One region of the Arthrobacter sp. 10T419 genome, then DNA from elsewhere that is predicted to be linked to it. Evidence: riboswitches for the same ligand, from Rfam matches in the RefSeq annotation. Region 1 holds a riboswitch; each other region holds the start of a gene.
The links. A riboswitch is a leader RNA that binds a small molecule or an ion and turns the genes downstream of it on or off. The one in region 1 is predicted to bind cyclic di-AMP.
Positions count from the first base shown of each region.

Region 2: linked by a shared signal. The riboswitch ahead of AC1DBD_RS05285 (hypothetical protein) and the one ahead of AC1DBD_RS09330 (NlpC/P60 family protein) in region 1 are both predicted to bind cyclic di-AMP.
Region 3: linked by a shared signal. The riboswitch ahead of AC1DBD_RS15765 (aggregation-promoting factor C-terminal-like domain-containing protein) and the one ahead of AC1DBD_RS09330 (NlpC/P60 family protein) in region 1 are both predicted to bind cyclic di-AMP.

Region 1 is NZ_JBFTHF010000004.1:97,445-102,989, reverse strand. It holds gene fdhD (formate dehydrogenase accessory sulfurtransferase FdhD) at 1-34, opposite strand, end outside; gene AC1DBD_RS09350 (molybdopterin-binding protein) at 122-1,627, opposite strand; gene AC1DBD_RS09345 (DUF6457 domain-containing protein) at 1,624-1,911, opposite strand; gene mobA (molybdenum cofactor guanylyltransferase) at 1,895-2,605, opposite strand; gene AC1DBD_RS09335 (HNH endonuclease) at 2,696-3,196, opposite strand; gene AC1DBD_RS09330 (NlpC/P60 family protein) at 3,440-4,204, opposite strand; cyclic di-AMP (ydaO/yuaA leader) riboswitch at 4,468-4,626, opposite strand; gene AC1DBD_RS09325 (M23 family metallopeptidase) at 4,773-5,545, opposite strand, start outside.
Region 2 is NZ_JBFTHF010000002.1:364,353-369,897, forward strand. It holds gene AC1DBD_RS05270 (Ig-like domain-containing protein) at 1-2,476, shown strand, start outside; gene AC1DBD_RS05275 (DNA alkylation repair protein) at 2,594-3,205, shown strand; gene AC1DBD_RS05280 (hypothetical protein) at 3,208-3,462, opposite strand; cyclic di-AMP (ydaO/yuaA leader) riboswitch at 3,664-3,829, shown strand; gene AC1DBD_RS05285 (hypothetical protein) at 3,834-4,595, shown strand; gene AC1DBD_RS05290 (dihydrofolate reductase family protein) at 4,691-5,248, opposite strand; gene AC1DBD_RS05295 (helix-turn-helix transcriptional regulator) at 5,507-5,545, shown strand, end outside.
Region 3 is NZ_JBFTHF010000010.1:93,905-99,449, forward strand. It holds gene AC1DBD_RS15745 (nucleoside deaminase) at 1-498, opposite strand, end outside; gene AC1DBD_RS15750 (phosphatase PAP2 family protein) at 598-1,413, shown strand; gene upp (uracil phosphoribosyltransferase) at 1,438-2,073, shown strand; gene AC1DBD_RS15760 (VOC family protein) at 2,171-2,548, shown strand; gene AC1DBD_RS15765 (aggregation-promoting factor C-terminal-like domain-containing protein) at 2,682-3,404, opposite strand; cyclic di-AMP (ydaO/yuaA leader) riboswitch at 3,403-3,583, opposite strand; gene AC1DBD_RS15770 (glycosyltransferase family 39 protein) at 3,819-5,545, opposite strand, start outside.

The sequences.
Region 1 (5,545 bases):
TGTGCACCTTGCGGCGCTGTGTCACGCGGCCCATCGGATACTCCTCATCAGCGTTAAGTACGGGTTCGGCCGCCAGCTGCGGCGGCTCTCCCCTGAATCCATCATGAACTCTGTCCGGGCGTCAGCCAAGCAGACCGCTCCAGTCAACCGGACCCTCCGGTGCCGGCTTCCTGGCGGTGCGCTTGGTGGCCGGTTTGGCGGCAGCCTTCGCGGGGGCGGGCTCCGGAAGCGCGGCTCCCCACGGGAGGGCAAACGCCGGGACCGGCTCCCCCAGCTGGACGCCGTGCGGCGGGACCACCAGGATGCCGTCGGCCGCCGCCAGTCCCCGCATCATGCCCGGGCCGGTGTGGTGCGCCGGCGATGCCATCCCGTACAGCATACGGAACGGCATCAGCCTGGTCCGGCCGGGGTCGGGCTCGATCATGGTCCCGCACGGCACCTCCGTCACCGGCGGCGGCGTCCCGTGGCCCAGCGCGGCCAGCAGCGGGGCGCCAATCGTGGACAGCGCCATCATGGCGGCGAGCGGGTTCCCGGGGAGCCCGATGACGAAGCGCCCGTCCGGCAGTTCGGCCAGCACCGCGGGATGGCCCGGGCGCATGGCGATGCCATCAATCAGCAGCCTGCCGCCCAATTCCGCAACCGTGCGCCTGAGATGGTCAGTGCCGGAGCGGCCGGTGCCGCCTGTGGTGATCACGACGTCGGCCGGGAGTGTCTCGCCGGCCGGCTCCGCGCCGCCCACCGGATCGTGAGCTGCGCCGGTGTCTTCGGTGTCTTCGAGCGCGGCGAGCCAATCGGCGTCGCTGTCCCCGATCTTGACCTCGCCCGCGCAGATTCCGCCGAGCATTTCCACGACGGCGCCGAGCTGCGGCCCGAACGTGTCCCGCACCTCCCCCGGCGCTGGGACGCCGGTGCTGACGACTTCGGCGCCGGTGAGCACCAGCCGCACCATCGCCTTGCCGAGGACCGGCAGGGCGTCGTGACCGGCGAGGGCGGCCAGGGCCAGGTGCGCGGGGTTGAGCACGGCGCCGGCCTTGATCAGCACCTCTCCGGCGGCGGCTTCCTCCGCGGCCTTGCGGATGTGTTCGCCGTTGCGGGGTTCCCCGGGCTTGGCGCCACCGCCCAGTTTCAGGACCGGCAGCCCGTCCTCGTCCGGGGCGATGACGCCGCTCTCGCTGCGGAGCACGGCTTTCGCACCCGGCGGGATCAGTCCACCGGTGTTGATCGGGCTCGCCTGGTGCGGGGCCAGCCGCTGGCCCGGCTCGGCCAGGATCCACGGGCCGCTGCCGTTGACCGCCCAGCCGTCCATCGCGGAGGAGGCGTAGTGGGGCATGTCATGCAGTGCTGTCAGGTCCTCGGCCAGCGTCCGGCCCAAGGCGTGCCGGAGCGGAATGGGCGAGGACGGGATGGGCACGGCGCAGTCGAAGGCCAGTTGCCGGGCTTCCTGCCAGCTGTGGGCGAGATGCCGGTGCGGCGCCTCCGCGACGGCCGCGGCGCCGTCGTCGGCGTCATCGTCGTCGTGGGCGTTATTGTCGACGGAGGCGTCGGCATCCGGTGGCGCGGCGGACGGTTCGGACACGGAATCGTCGTCCTCGACGCCGCTGCTGCCGTCAGGGGGCTCCGGGGTCATGCCCCGGAAGCCTCGGCGGCGGCGTACTCCTTGGCGAGCTTCCGGGCCACGCCCATGGCGGCCTGCATTGACACGCTGTCCGGCGCCTGGCCGGATCCGGACGCCAGGCCGGCGGCGAAGCCGGCGATGAAGGTGGTCAGCGGCGCGGCCGGCCGGACGACGGAGTGGGCGGCCACACCGGCCAGCCCCAGCACTTCGTTGATGTCGATCTCGACATCTTCGAGCTCAAGGGCCTGGAGCAGCGCACGGCACCAGTCTTCAAGCGTTTCATCCTGGCTCTTCACCGTTTGCCTCCAAAGTTGAGTTGGGCCCCAGCGCCCCGGACTGGCCCGGACCGGGCGTGGACACCCCCATGGCGGAGGCGTCGTCCCAAGTGTCCACATCATCGGTGGAACCCGACGGAACCGGAACCTGCCGCAGCTCAAGACTAGCAAGGAGGGAGAACACTGAGCCCCCCTCGAGGGCGTTCCGCCGCGCCGCGTCGGCGACGGCGCGTTCTAGCGCGGCCGTGCCATAAAGTCCCACGAGGGGTTGCAGGCGGCCGTCCGCCGAAACGGCCACGAACCCGTCGACGGGGCCGGCCGCGGCGTCACCCGGGGCATTGGCGAGGACATCAGCCAGTGCGTCGAGCAAGGCGCGGACGGCGTCGGCCACGCGGGGCATGTCGCAGGCCAGCACGAGGGTCAGCGAGGCCGCGCCGGCTGCGGTGGGCTCGCCGCGCCCAACGGCGGCCAGGGCGGAAAGGCCGGCGGCAATCGCGGCGGCGGGTCCGCCAAACGGCGGGTCCTCGCGGCAGCCGAGCACATCTGGTGGGAGGTCGCCGGGGTCGGGGCCGACGACGACGGTCCGGCGGGCGCCCCGGGCAGCCTGCAGTGACCGACTTAGCAGGGTGCCGCCGTCGACCGTCAGCAGGGCCTTGGGTACGCCGCCAAGCCTGGCGGACCGGCCCCCGGCGAGTACAACAGCGTCGAATTCCACCAGCCCAGCCTAGCCGCATCGGCCTCACCGCGGCCGGGTCAGCCCGCGACGCCGGTGCGCCTGCTCAGTGCGCCTGCCCGGTGCGCCTGCCTAGTGCGCCTTTTCGGGGAGCAGGAACGGATCCCAGGCGGGCGTCGGCTTCTCCAGTTCCTTGATCTGCCAGATCGTGCCCTTCGGCGGCCCGGGAACGAAGCCCAGCTTCCAGCCCATTTCGGCGGGCGTGTGGTCTCCCTTGGCGTTGTTGCAGCGCAGGCAGGCCGCCACCAGGTTCTCCCAGGAATCCGCCCCGCCCCGCGACTTGGGGTGGACATGGTCGATGGTGTGGGCAGCCTTGCCGCAGTAGGCGCAACGGTGGTTGTCCCTGCGGAGCACTCCCCTGCGGCTCACGGCCGTCAGGGTGTTGTAGCGCGGCCTGATGTACCGGTTAAGCAGGATCACCGTCGGTCGGCCGAGGATATCCTGCGGACCCACCACGGGCTCATCCCCCTCGGCCACCACGCTGGCCTTCCCGGTCAGTACAAGCACCAGCGCCCGGCGGAAGGTGACTACCGCCAGCGGTTCATATCCAGCATTCAGAACGAGAGTGCGCATCCGCATACCTCTTCACGGCCGCACCCGCCAGGGGCACGAGGGCCGGCTGCCCTGTGCATGGTCGGGCTATGGATCGACACCACAAGAGTAAACACCGAAGGCCCGGATTGCCGAATTTTTCTTTGCCGGGCTTCCTGGCCGCGCCTCGGCGGTCGGGCGCGAGCGAGCCGCAAACTGCAAAGGACCCCTGCCGCGAGGGCAGGGGTCCTTCACAAAGCTTCAGGCGTTAGACGCGCCTAAGTCCTAGCCGCCGACGCGGATGAAGACCGGGCCGGAGCCCACGTTGACGCTGTACAGCGCGGTGGTGCCGCCGTTCCAGCCGCCATGGACGGCCATGCCGTTGCCGACGTAAACGGCGATGTGGGCCATGCCCATGCCGCCGTTCTGGTAGTAGGCGAGGTCGCCCGGCTGGGCCTCGGCGGCGCTCACGGTGCGGCCCAAGGACAGGTAACCCGCCGGCCAGCCGTGGTAGTGGACGCCGACTGCGGCCAGCGCGTTGGTGGCCAGCATGGTGCAGTCCTGGGAGACACCGATCTGTGCGTAGGCAGCAGCGGCGATCGAAGCGCCCATGCCGCTGACGGCGGCCGGAGCCTTGGTGGCCAGCGATGCGGTGACCGCGGTGCCGGTACCAGTTCCGGTACCGGTGACGGCGGTGTCCGCTTCCTGGACGTTGACGACGGGCTTGGCCGCCTCGACAACCGGAGCCGGCGCGGTGGTGACAGCAGGCTTCTCGTAGGAGATCGCGATGCTGGAGGCCGCGGAGATCGTGGCCGGTGCGTTGGACTGTACTTCCATGGCCGAAGCGGAAGTCGATTCACGCTGAACGTTGGTCTCGGCAGCGTTGGCTGCGATACCGCTGGTCAGGACCAGGCCGGAGGCTGCAGCGATAACCGCGGCCTGGCGACCCATACCACCGGCGTTGTCGCCGACGGCCTTAGCAATGACAGCCAGCGAGTTGGTCTTGGTGACCTCCGCGCGGTGGCGTGCAATGGTTGCACGAGTAGTCATTCAGTTCTCTCTTTCGTGATCCTTGGGTCCGCGCTGCTTGCAGGCGGGACTGAGGACGCTCCGGCATCTTGGGGGTACGCCGGATCGCCCCGAAACGGGTTTCTTAGCGAAGGGTGTACTGCGAAGACGCGCCAAAAGCGGGAACTGCGTTGTGTGATCCAGTCCGGGCGCCGGCAAGGGCGGCACGGAGCATGGAATTCAGCGGGCTCAACTGAGCCTCGCCAGCGCGAGAACGCGCAGCATTGTGGCGTGAAGACACGAAAGTAGCCTCTCCCAATGCCTACGAGGTGAGCTGTCGGATTCGGATGGGAGTCACCCGGCCGCGCTGCTTCCTGGGAAGCTTTGCGACTTAACCCCAAGGTCTTCTTGCGAAGACCAAAATTGGTTCCCCCGCCCCTGCCAGACGATGTCATGCGAACGGACCTTGAGCGGTGGCAGAGTTAGGCAATCCACTCAAGAGCGCCAACTTCGGAGAAGTTGGCGTGCTTCATACGGTACAGCAGTTGGGACTCAATGTCACATTCAGATCACGGCGTGTCACAGAAATGCGAGTGGTCCCTCGGCTTGGCTAAAGCCAGCCGAGCGGGTCAACAACTTCCCCGTTGACCATCACCTCGAAGTGGAGGTGGCAGCCGGTGGAGGCGCCGGTGGTCCCGCTCATCGCCACCACATCGCCACGTGAGACCTGCTGGCCCACGTGGACGTCGGAGGACGACAAGTGGTTGTACGTGGTCTCCAGGCCGTTGCCATGGTCGATCACGACCCGGTTGCCGCCCCCGTAGGGGTGCCAGCCGGAAAAGGTTACGGTGCCGCTCGCGGCGGCATGTACAGGAGTGCCGCACTGGGCCGCGTAGTCCTGGCCCCGGTGGAATTCCCCGACGGCTCCCGTGATGGGACTGACCCGGTAGCCGAACGGCGAGGCCGTGACCATGGAATCCAGCGGCGCCCCGAGGCTGCCCGCGGAGGCTGCCCGGGTGATGCTGCCGACGGACTGCGCGCTCAGCAACTGCTTGAGCTTGCTGTCCGGGTCACCCTTGGTGGTGACGGCCGTGCGGTTGAAGTTGATCTCGGCGGCCGGGGCCTTGACCTCGGGCTGGGCCGCCGCGGAAACCGAACCGGACCTGGCCGCATCGGTGGCCATCACGGGGCCGGTGGCCGGAACTGTAACGGTGAGGACCAAACCCGTGGCGGCCAGGGCAATGCCTGCCTTCTGCCCCACGCCGCTGACAGCGGCGAAGTCTGTTACCTGACGGAACGCGCTGCGCCGGCCGCGGCGCGCTTCGCGGTGCGCGTCACGCGGGCGCTCGTCGAGGACGACGGCGGCCGGGCGTGGCTCCGGAG
Region 2 (5,545 bases), on a different contig from region 1:
GACCCTCGCAGAGTCAGTCGTTCGGGTCAGCGTCGGAGCCGACGGAAACCTCAGGGCCACGGACTTCTTCAGCCCGGCCAACAACGCCAAGTTGGATCAGAACGATGCCGACCTGGGTTCCGGTGCCCCGATCGCCATCCCCACCGGCTACGGCACCACGGCCCACCCTCGCCTGATGGTCCAGGTCGGCAAGGACGGCCGGGTCTACCTGCTGGACCGGGACAACCTGGGCGGTATGGGGCAGGGGAGCGGCGGAACGGACGCCGTCCTCGACGGCGCCGGGCCGTACAGTGGCGTCTGGGGCAGGCCCGCGTTCCTCGGGACCACAAACGGCGGGTACATCTACACCGTGGAGAACAAGGGCTACCTGCGTGCGCACAAGCTGTTGGCCAGCAGCACCGGCGGCATCCAGCTGGCCTCCGTCGGTACGTCCATTGGTACCTTCGGGTACACCTCCGGGGCGCCCACGGTGACCTCCAACGGTACAAACGCCTCCACCGCCCTGGTCTGGGCCGTGTACGTAACGGGACCCACCGGTACCGGCGCGGAACTCCGTGCCTACCGCGCAATGCCGGACAGCACCGGTAAGCTTCAGCAGGTTTTCGCGGCCCCGCTGGGCACCGCCGCCAAGTTTTCCACGGTTGCCACTGACAACGGGCGCGTCTACGTGGGAACCCGGGACGGGCACGTGATCGGCTTCGGTGCCCCGACGACCTCAGCGGTTGGGGCGACAAACACGGACCTGGGAACCGCCGCGGTAGGCACCACCGTGAAAGGGAACCTGATCATCACCGCCAGCAGGGCTGTTACGGTCAGTTCCGTCGCAGCACCTGCGCCGTTCGGGATCGAGGCCCTCACACTGCCCCGGACGCTTGCCAAAGGCGGAACCATGACGGTCCCGGTCACCTTCTCGCCGACCGTAGCCGGACAGGTCGACGGGACGTTGACCGTCAAAACCTCCGACGGCGAGACGGACCTTCTGGGGGTTCACGGCGTCGGCACCAAGGACGGGCTGGGGGCAACGCCGCCCACCCTGGTATTCACCGACGTGCCGACCCAGACCAGCAGTCGCCAGACCGTAAACGTGGTCAACACCGGCACGAGCGTCGCCACGATCACCGGCGTCACCTTGCCGGGCAACGCCCAGCTTGCGGTCGACCCGGCCACGCTGCCGGCCGTGGGACAGAAGATTCAACCCCTTACTTCCGTTCCGGTGTCCGTCACCTTCAGTCCGACGACGGCAACCCCGGTGGCTGATCAGCTCCTCATCACGAGCGACCGAGGATCACTCACGGTACCGGTGACGGCGACCGCCGTGTCGGGCGTAGCGCATCTGCAGCTGCCGGCATCCCTGGACTTTGGTGATGTGCCTGCCGGCGCTGCGGCCACCCGGGATTTCACCATTACTAACACTGGCAACATCCCCCTGACGATCACCAAGGCCAAGGCGCCGGAGGGTGTATTCTCCACCACCGTTCCAATCTCGGAAGGCCTGGTGATCCCGCCTGGAGAGTCCGCACATCAGAGCGTGACGTTCAAGCCGACGGTGGTCGGTCAGGCCGGAACCGCCGACACCTACTATCTGCTGACCGCGGACGACGGCCAAGGAGCACAGAAAGTAATGCTCACCGGAATGGGCGTCGACGATCCCATCGGCCTGAAGGCGTACCAGACCAATGCCGGTGACCCGCGGTCTGTCCTCGGCAGGTCGCTGACCTTGGAGTACCCGGTGGGGGCAGGGAAATGCCAGGACTACACCAAGGGCGTGATCTGCTGGTCCCCGTCCACCGGGGCCCATTGGGTCGCAGGCGCGATCTATGCCCGCTACAAGGCCGCGGGCGGCGCTGCCGGCGTCCTGGGGTTCCCCACCACCGACCAGCTGACAACCCCGGACACGATCGGGCGGTATGAACACTTCGCCGGCTCCGGCGGGGCATCCATTTACTGGACGCCAAGCACCGGTGCGCACCTCATCACGGGCGCGGTCCGTGCCAAGTGGTCGGCCCTGGGCAGGGAACGGGGGCTGCTGGGCTATCCGACGTCGGACGAGGCGCGCACCCCTGATGGCGTGGGACGCTACAGCCACTTCACAGGTTCGAGCCGTTCATCGATCTACTGGACGCCACGCACCGGGGCGCACTTCATCACGGGCGCGGTCCGTGCCAAGTGGTCGGCCCTGGGCAGGGAACGGGGGCTGCTGGGCTATCCGACGTCAGACGAGACGCGCACCCCCGATGGCGTGGGACGTTACAGCCACTTCACAGGCTCGGGCGGTTCATCGATCTACTGGTCGGCGAAGACCGGGTCGCACTATGTCCTCGGTGCGATCCGTGCCAAGTGGACGGCCCTCGGCAGGGAAAGGGGACGTCTGGGATATCCGACCCGGGACGAGTACGCAGTGTCCGTGGGCCGGGCGTCGGACTTCCAGCACGGGCGGTTGACCTGGAATAGCACAACCCGACTGGTGACCGGCTAGCGCGTGCGGGCCCCCGGGCCCCAGCGGTCCGCGTAGGACACTGCGCTCGCCGACGGTTTCCCGCGGGAGGACGCAGCTGCTTAGGCCTAGCCGGCCCCCGCACGACAGAATGGATCCATGAGCGAGGCCGGTGACTTCATTGACGCGGCGCTGCTGCGTGAGAGCTCGTGGCAGCGGGCCGAGGAAGCGCAGGCGCGATACGGCCCGGGCCTGGGGAGCTATGGCTCCTCGGTTGGCGCCGTCCGCGGCACTGTCCGCGACGCGCTGCGCCGGTACCGGTCACTCGGCCGCGACGATGTCACCGCCCTCAGCTCGGAGTTGTGGGAGGTGCCCGTCTTCGAACGCCGCCTTGCCGCCGTCGTCCTGCTGCAGTCCAGCCTGGCCCTGCTGGACAATTCGGACCTGACCCGGATCGAGGGTTTCCTGCGGACTGCGCGCCTGCGCGAGCTGGCCGATCCGCTGGCGACCGATGTCGTCGGGCCGCTGATTGCGGGACTGGACGGCCAAAACCGTTCCCGCGCGGAAACCGTGCTGGGCCGCTGGCTGCAGGACCCGGACGATTGGCTGCGGCGGGCGGCCCTGATGGCGCCGCTCCGCGAGCTACGGGCCGGGGGAGGGGATTGGGACCGTTACCGGCGCCAGGCCGGGCTGGCGGAGTCGGGCACCCCGGACGACGCCGGTCTGGTGAGGGAGGCGATCGCTGCCGTCACCTCCGGGATGGCGAAGTAGCGCTACTTGCCGGGCCGGCGCTCCACGACGGCATACGCCTTTCCGTCGAGGAACTGCCAGTCGGTCACCACCATAAAACCGAGCGCGTCCACGCGGTCATTCAGGACGTGGATATCGAAGCCGCCGTCGCGCGGTTCCGCGTCCCACGTGGCTACGTGGATTTCCTTTCCCTCGAGAACCAGCAGCTCTGTGTTGACGTCGAAATCCTCCTGCGGCTGATCGCTGAGCTGGCAAATTGCGACACAGTGGCTGTTCATAACGGGGCCTCCGCTCTGGGAATGCTGGGTGCCCTCATCCTATGGCTGGCGGGTAGCAGCGTCCTAGGCTTTCTTCCGCGCCAGGACACGGCTCCGTTATCTGAATGTGACATTCCCGCCCGGGCCCGTTACCGTAGATGGGTGCCTGTTTGTTTCCGATACGGGCGCTCCCGAGCCGATTGCCTAACTCTGCCGCGGCCTGGGATCCGAATGCTACCTTTCTGGCAGAGACGGGGAAACCACTTTTGACCTGCAGTTTTAGCAGGTCTTGGGGTGAAGCCGCACAGCGCCCGCATTGACGGGCCCGCGGCCGGGTGCCTCCCATCCGAATCCGACAGCTCACCTCGCAGGCATTGGGAGAGGCTACAAACATGACTTCAAGCATTACTTCTGCGCGCCATCGTTCCGACGCATCCGCCGGACGGGCCTCAGCATTCTCGGGCAAATCAGGCACCATCGGTCGTCAGGCCGCAGTAATCTTCGCAGCCTCCGGCCTCGTCCTCACGAGCGGAATGGCAGCCAATGCAGCCGTTGCCCCGGCCGAAAACAAGACCGCCCCGGCTTCGTCGGTTGACGTCGGCAGCAAGGTCTCCGCGCCGGTTACCGCTGATTCCGCAGTTCAGATCAGCTTCGCCCGCCCGGCAGTCGCTACCACGCCGGCGCCCGTGATCGAGCAGCCCAAGCCCGTCACCGCCCCTGCGGTTGCCGCCGCTCCGGCTGTCGCGCCTGCCCCTGCTCCGGTGCTCGCGCCGGCAGCGCCGCAGGTCAGCGTTCAGGCGAAGGCGGCCGTGGCACCTGCCTCGGCAGCCGGCGGAGCCAACGCCGCGATGCTTTCGGCCGCCTACAGCCAGATCGGCATCACCCAGGACTGCACCGCCATGGTTGAGAAGGCCCTCGGTGCGGCCGGTATCCACGTGGGCGACCTCGGTCCCCAGCAGTTCATGGGCTACGGCAAGGTTGTGGGTGCCCCGCAGCCCGGCGACATGATCGTCCAGTCCGGCCACGTCGCCATCTACGCCGGTGACGGCATGGCCATCAGCGGTGGCATGAACGGCAGCAACCAGACGATCAAGCACCCGCTGTCCTGGCTGACCGCCACGGGTGGCGTGACCTTCGTCCGCGCCAGCGCATAGCAAAAAGCGTAAGAACCTCTTTCCAGGGCCGGTGGTCGGCTGCTAAACGGCAGCTGGCCACCGGCTTTTGCGCACGTTTACGCCGGCCGGTGAGCTCAGCCGGCGTACCGCAGCAGGACGACGCCGTTGCCAAACGCGCGGGTGCCGGCGAGCGTGAGCGCGGTCCTGTCGTCTGCTGACTTGAACAAGGGATTCCCCCGCCCGATCAGCACCGGGTGGACATAAATCCAGTACTCGTCAATGAGCCCGAGCCGGCGGAAGGTATCGGCGAGGTCAGCCCCGCCCAGTGCCAAGTCGCCGCCGGGCTTCGCCTTCAGTGCCAGCACGTCATCGGCGACGACGTCGCGCACCACCGTAGTGTTCCAGTCGGCCCGTTCCAGCGTCCTGGAGTAGACAATCTTCGGCATGTCCCGCCAAATTTTGGCGAACTCGACCATAGCCGGTGTACTGGACGGATCCTGGTCCGCCGTCGGCCAGAAGTCGGCCATCAGTTCGTAGGTCACGCGGCCGTCCAGGAAGGCGCCCATAGAGGCCAGTTGCTCGTTGAAGTGGCTGTGGAGCTCCTCGTCCACCATGTGCCAGTCAATCTCTCCGTTCGGCCCCTCGAAAAAACCGTCGAGGGAGACCTGGAGGGCCAGAATGATCTTTCGCATGGGCCAGAGCCTACGCCCGGACGAAGCGTTGCGGGAAGGCGGCGCTCGTCCCCGGTGGACGGCAACATCCTGCCGCTTTGGGCTCCAAGCTCGTGCCGTAGGCTCGCGACAAACCAATTTCGGCAGTATGTTGCCGAATGGGCAATATTCGGGCACTATTAGGAGAGCCCTGCTGAGGGATCGGCAAAATGATGCCGATATGGCGAAGCCGGGACATCAGACCGCGGCATGGTGTGCGCGCAGCGAAGGGGAGTGCCAGTGAGCGACGTGGCGGCGATTGCCGAGGGGATCCGCCGG
Region 3 (5,545 bases), on a different contig from region 1:
GCCGCGGTGGCCGGCGAAGAAATCCCGCAGCAACCCGCCGCACTCCTGCTCCCGGACCCCGGCGTACACCTCCACCCAATGGTTCAACCGGCGCTCGCGGAGAATGTCGAACACGGAGCCGGCGGCCCCGGCCTTCTCGTCCCACGCGCCGAAGACCACCCGCGGAATCCGCGCCAGCACCACGGCGCCGGCGCACATGGCGCACGGCTCCAACGTCACCACCAGGGTGCAGTCTTCCAGCCGCCAGCCGTCGTCGGCTGCGCCCTCCAGCGCCCGCCGCTCGCGCAGCCGGGCCGCGGCCTCCCGGATCGCCACCATCTCGGCGTGCGCCGTCGGGTCCCCGAGTGCCTCCCGCTCGTTGCGCCCGGCACCGAGCACCGAGCCGTCCGGTCCGATCACGACGGCGCCGATCGGCACGTCCTCGGTGGCCAGCGCCCGGCGCGCCTCGGCAAGGGCCAGGCCCATCCATTCCGCATGGCGTGGCTCGGGGGTAGTCATGGCTCAATGATAGTTTCGACCCTAAGCAAGCTGTGCACTTAAGCGGGTGCACCGGGAAGTCGGGAGAGGGCATTGAGCACCAAGACTGAGAGCTGGCTGATGCGGCGCTGGGGAAAGTGGGTGGTGCCCTATGCCGCACTGTGGATCACCATGCTGATCGGCGGCGTCGTCGTCGTCGCCCTGGCGCTGACGAGCGCGGAAGTCTACGACAACGTCGTGGACGACGCCGGCCTGGCAAGCCTCGACAAGCCCACGCTGGGGTTCATGCAACAGCTGCGCAGTCCCGGCCTGGACGCGTTCGTCACCGGGTTCACCAATATTGGCGGTGGAATCGGCATGCCGATCCTGGCCAGCATCCTGACGGCATGGCTGATCTGGGTCTCGCGGACCTGGCGGCCGCTCATCCTGATCGGCGGAGCCGCCGCGGTGTCGATCACCGCTACGACGGTGGGCAAGAAACTGATCGGCCGGGCCCGCCCCGACTTCGCGGACGCGGTGCCGCCTTACGAGACGTCGCCGTCGTTCCCCAGCGGCCACACGCTGAACACCACCGTGGTAATCGGGCTCGTGGTCTACCTCGCCTGCCTGCAAGTCAGACGCACCATAGCCCGCGTCGGTTTGATCACCGCGGGTGCAATCTTCATCCTTGCGATGGGCATGAGCCGCGTCTTCCTGGGCCATCACTGGATGACCGATGTGATCTTCGGCTGGGCCCTGGGGCTGGGCTGGGTGGGGATCGTGATCCTGGCCCACAGGCTGTTCCATGTGCTGCGGCACCGGGAACACACCGGCCCCGCGCCGACGTTCGACAACGATGCGCACCTGCGCGACGGCGCCCCCGCCCGCGGCCGCAAGGGCAGCACCGCGGAGCGGACCGCCGACGCCGATACCCCGGACCCCGCGGGACGGTCCTGAAGGTCCGGGTGGTAGTTTTGACCCATGCGCACTCTCGTTGTCGACCACCCGCTGGTCGCCCATAAACTCACCGTTCTGCGGGACAAGAACACCCCGTCCCCGGTCTTCCGCCAGCTCACCGAGGAGCTCGTCACGCTCCTGGCCTATGAGGCAACCCGGGACGTCCGCACCGAGCCGGTGACCATCGAGACGCCGGTCAGCACCACCGTCGGCACGGCTTTCACCAAGCCCACCCCGCTGGTGGTTCCGATCCTGCGCGCCGGTCTCGGCATGCTGGAGGGCATGACCAAGCTGGTGCCCACCGCCGAGGTAGGCTTCCTGGGCATGGCCCGGGACGAAGAGACCCTTGACATCATCACCTACGCCGAGCGCCTCCCGGAGAACCTGACAGACCGGCAGATCTTCGTCCTGGACCCGATGCTCGCCACCGGCGGCACCCTGCGCGAGGCGATCAAGTTCCTCTTCAAGCGCGGCGCCTCGGACGTCACCTGCATCTGCCTGCTGGCCGCCCCGGAGGGCCTGGCCAAGCTGGAAGAAGAGCTCTCGGACGCCAACGTGACCATCGTGCTGGCCTCCATCGACGAGAAGCTCAATGAAAAGTCGTACATTGTGCCCGGGCTGGGCGACGCCGGAGACCGCCTGTACGGCATCGCGGTCTAGCCGCCGGCGTGCACCGCTGCCCCTCGCGGGTAGGGCGGTTGAAACGTCCCCGCGGTCAAGGGTTCCGGCGTAAGGCGTCCGGGACTAGCCTGTGCCCATGGACTGGAAACTTGAACTCGTGTTTGTCCCCGTGTCGGATGTGGACCGGGCCAAGGACTTCTATGTGAACAAGGTCGGCTTCAACGCCGACTACGACGAACGGCCCACGCCAGGCATCCGTTTCGTCCAGCTGACCCCGCCGGGTTCCGGGTGCTCGATCGCGATCGGCGAGGGCCTCAACGACGCCCCGCCCGGCACCGCCCCCGGCCTGCAGCTGGTCGTCAGCGACATCCAGGCGGCGCACCAGCAACTCAAGGACAACGGTGTGGACGTCAGCGACATCGATGTCCAGGACTGGGGGCATTTCGTCTACTTCGCCGATCCCGACGGTAACAAATGGGGGGTGCAGTACATCCCCAACCGTCCGAACGGCTAGCGCGGCGGCGCGGTTCCGTAGCGCGGCCCGTATTCCGAAGGCGGCGCGGCGGCAGGCGCACGCGGCAGGCGCACGTGAGGCCCCGGATCCCAAGATCCGGGGCCTCACTCATGGCTTGCAGCCTCGGCCGCGCTTAGTACCAGTTGTTCGCGTAGTGGAAGTTCAGGGCGCCGCACGGTGAACCGTAGCGGTCCTGCACGTACTGCAGTCCCCAGTTGATCTGGGTCCGGTAGTTGGTCCGGTAATCGGCGCCGGCGCTGGCCATCTTTTCGGCGGGCAGCGACTGGACCACGCCGTAAGCGCCGCTGCTGGCGTTGGTAGCCGTGGTCTTCCAGTCGGACTCCCTGGTCCACAACTTCATCAGGCACTGCATCTCGCTCGGGGCCCAGCCGTGGGCGGGCAGCTGAGAGGCGGCGTAGGCCTGCGCACCGGCGGGGTCGTCAATGGCGACCGGCTTCGCGGGAGCAGGCGCCTTGGCAGCCGGAGCCGGCGCCTTGGCCGCCGGGGCCTTGGCGGGCTTGATTTTGGAGGCCTGGGCCTCCACGCTCATCGGGGCGGGCGAGGTGGGCGTGTTGCTGCCGACGCGTTCGAAGTCCAGGGTCTGCAGGGACGCGGCAGTGTCTTTCGACGCTTCGGCCGTATGCGCGGCAGTGCCGGAGGCCTGGCCCGCGGCCCCTGCCCCCAGCAGGACGGCGAAAGCGGTGGCTACGACGGCGGCGCGCTTGCCATTGGTCCGGGCACGGGGCCGGGACGGGCTCGAAGTGTGCTTCGCCGGCTCGGCGCGGTGGCGCGCGCGCTCGGCGTCGGACGTGCGTTTAGCGCCTTCTGGGCGCGTGGGTGCCTTGATTTCAGTCATGTTCGCCTCTCAACGCCTACGGAGTTAGCTGTCGGGTTCGGATGCGAAATCCGGCCGCACGGAATCTCGACGTGGCGGCTTAACCCCAAGGGTGCATGGATGCAGAATGCCCGGGAACTCTGGGTTCCCCGTCTCTGCCTGGTCCATGGGAATCCGGGTAGCGGCAGAGTTTGGCGTCAGCCCGGACACGCGGCCAGATCGATGGCCGCACCCTAAAACGGTACCGGACTTTCAATCAGATGTCACATTTAGGTAACGGCTGGCCCCTGCTGCGGAGCGGCGTCTTGCCTTCACGGCCGCCGCGTGGGTGCCCGTTTCGACGGTTCCGTGCCCGCTCGACGCCGGTAAGCATCGAGCGGGCACGGAACCGTCGAAACGGCGCGCCGGAGACGGAGGCAAGCGGGGGAGAGGAGCCTACTTCGCCAGCGTGTACACGGTGGCGTTCCCCACGGTCTGGGCCTGGTAGTTGGCCGCGACCCAGCTGGCGACCTCGGAGTTGCCGCCGCGGCCCCCGCCCGGGCCGCCCGTGCCGCCGGAGATGAAGTAGCCGATCTCGCCGCGGTCCACCATCGCTTGGAACTGCGCGAGCGTGGGGTACGGGTCGCCGCCGTTCCAGCCGCCCAGCGCGATCACATTGGTGCCGGTGGCGAGTTCCAGGCTGGCGGCCTGGGTGGCGCCGGAGACAATCCCGGACCATTTGGCGCCGGAGGACTTCAGCAACGCTGTCAGCTCAGCCGACGCCGTATCCGTGCCGGGTCCGCCGGGACCGCCGGCGGCCGCGCCGCTGGAACCGGCGATCCCGCCGTCCGGCCTGCCGGCCGCCCCGAAGCCGCCGCCCATCGCGGACGCGGTGGGCCCGGAGGTGGGGATTGACCCCGAATGCGGCTGGGCCGCCGTCGCCAGCGTCCAGGCGGTGGTCCCGAGCCCGCCGGCCAGAAGCGAAAGGACCACGACGCCGGCCGCAGCGGCTTTGCGGAGCCGGGCCGGGAGCGCCGCCAGGCTGTCCACCCGGAGCAGCAGCGCCGCGGCGGCCAGCACGCCCAGGACGACGGCGGTCACCCGGAGCCCGGGCAGCCATGCCGGGTCGCGGCCCAGGAGCACGGCGGACCAGACCGAGGCAGCCAACACCGTCACGGCCAGGACCATCCGAGCGGGCCAGTGGGTCCGGCCGCGCCACAGTTCCGCCGAGCCGATGCCCACCAGGGCCGCGACGGCGGGGGCCAGTGCCACGGCATAGTACGGATGCACGGTGCCGCTCATGAAGCTGAAGATGCCTGCCGTGATCAGCAGCCAGCCGCCCCAGAGCAGGAGCGCGGCACGGGTGGCGGAGGTCCGGGCCTCGCGCCGGGTGAACCACAAACCTGCCACCAGCAGAACCAGGGCCGCCGGCAACAGCCAGGACACTTCGCCGCCGAAACTGGTCCCGAACATCCGGGTGATCCCGGCCGCGCCGCCGAAGCCCACGTTGCCGTTTCCGCCCGGGCCGCCGGCATTTCCGAAAGCATTTCCACCGGGCATCCCGCCGCCGGACCCGGTGATCCGGCCCAGGCCGTTGTAGCCGAAGGTGAGTTCCAGGAAGCTGTTGGTCTCCGACCCCGCCATGTACGGCCGGGCCGAGGCGGGAGTGAGCTGGAACAGCGCCAGGTAGCTGCCGGCCACGACGGCGATCCCCGCCGCGGCGGCGAGGAGGTGCAGGAGCCGGCGGCCGAGGGTGGTGGGTGCCGCCCACAGGTAGGCCAGGGCCAGCCCGGGCACTATCAGGAAGCCCTGCAGCATCTTGGTCAGGAACGCCAGGCCGATTACCGCGCCGGCTGCGGCGAGCCATTTCCAGCTGGCCTTTTCGATGGCGCGGGTGGTGAGGTAGGCGGCCAGCACCAGGCACAGGGTGAGCATGGCGTCGGGGTTGTTGAAGCGGAACATCAGGGCTGCCACTGGGGTCAGCGCCAGGGCACCGCCGGCCAGCAGGCCCGCCGCGGAACCGGACACGCGTTTGACGGTCAGGTACAGAAGTCCGACGGCGGCCACCCCCATGAGCGCCTGGGGAATGAGCATGCTCAGTGCCGAGAAACCGAAGATCCGCCCGGCGAGGGCCGGGATCCAGAGCGCGGCCGGTGGCTTGTCCACCGTGATGGCGTTGCCCG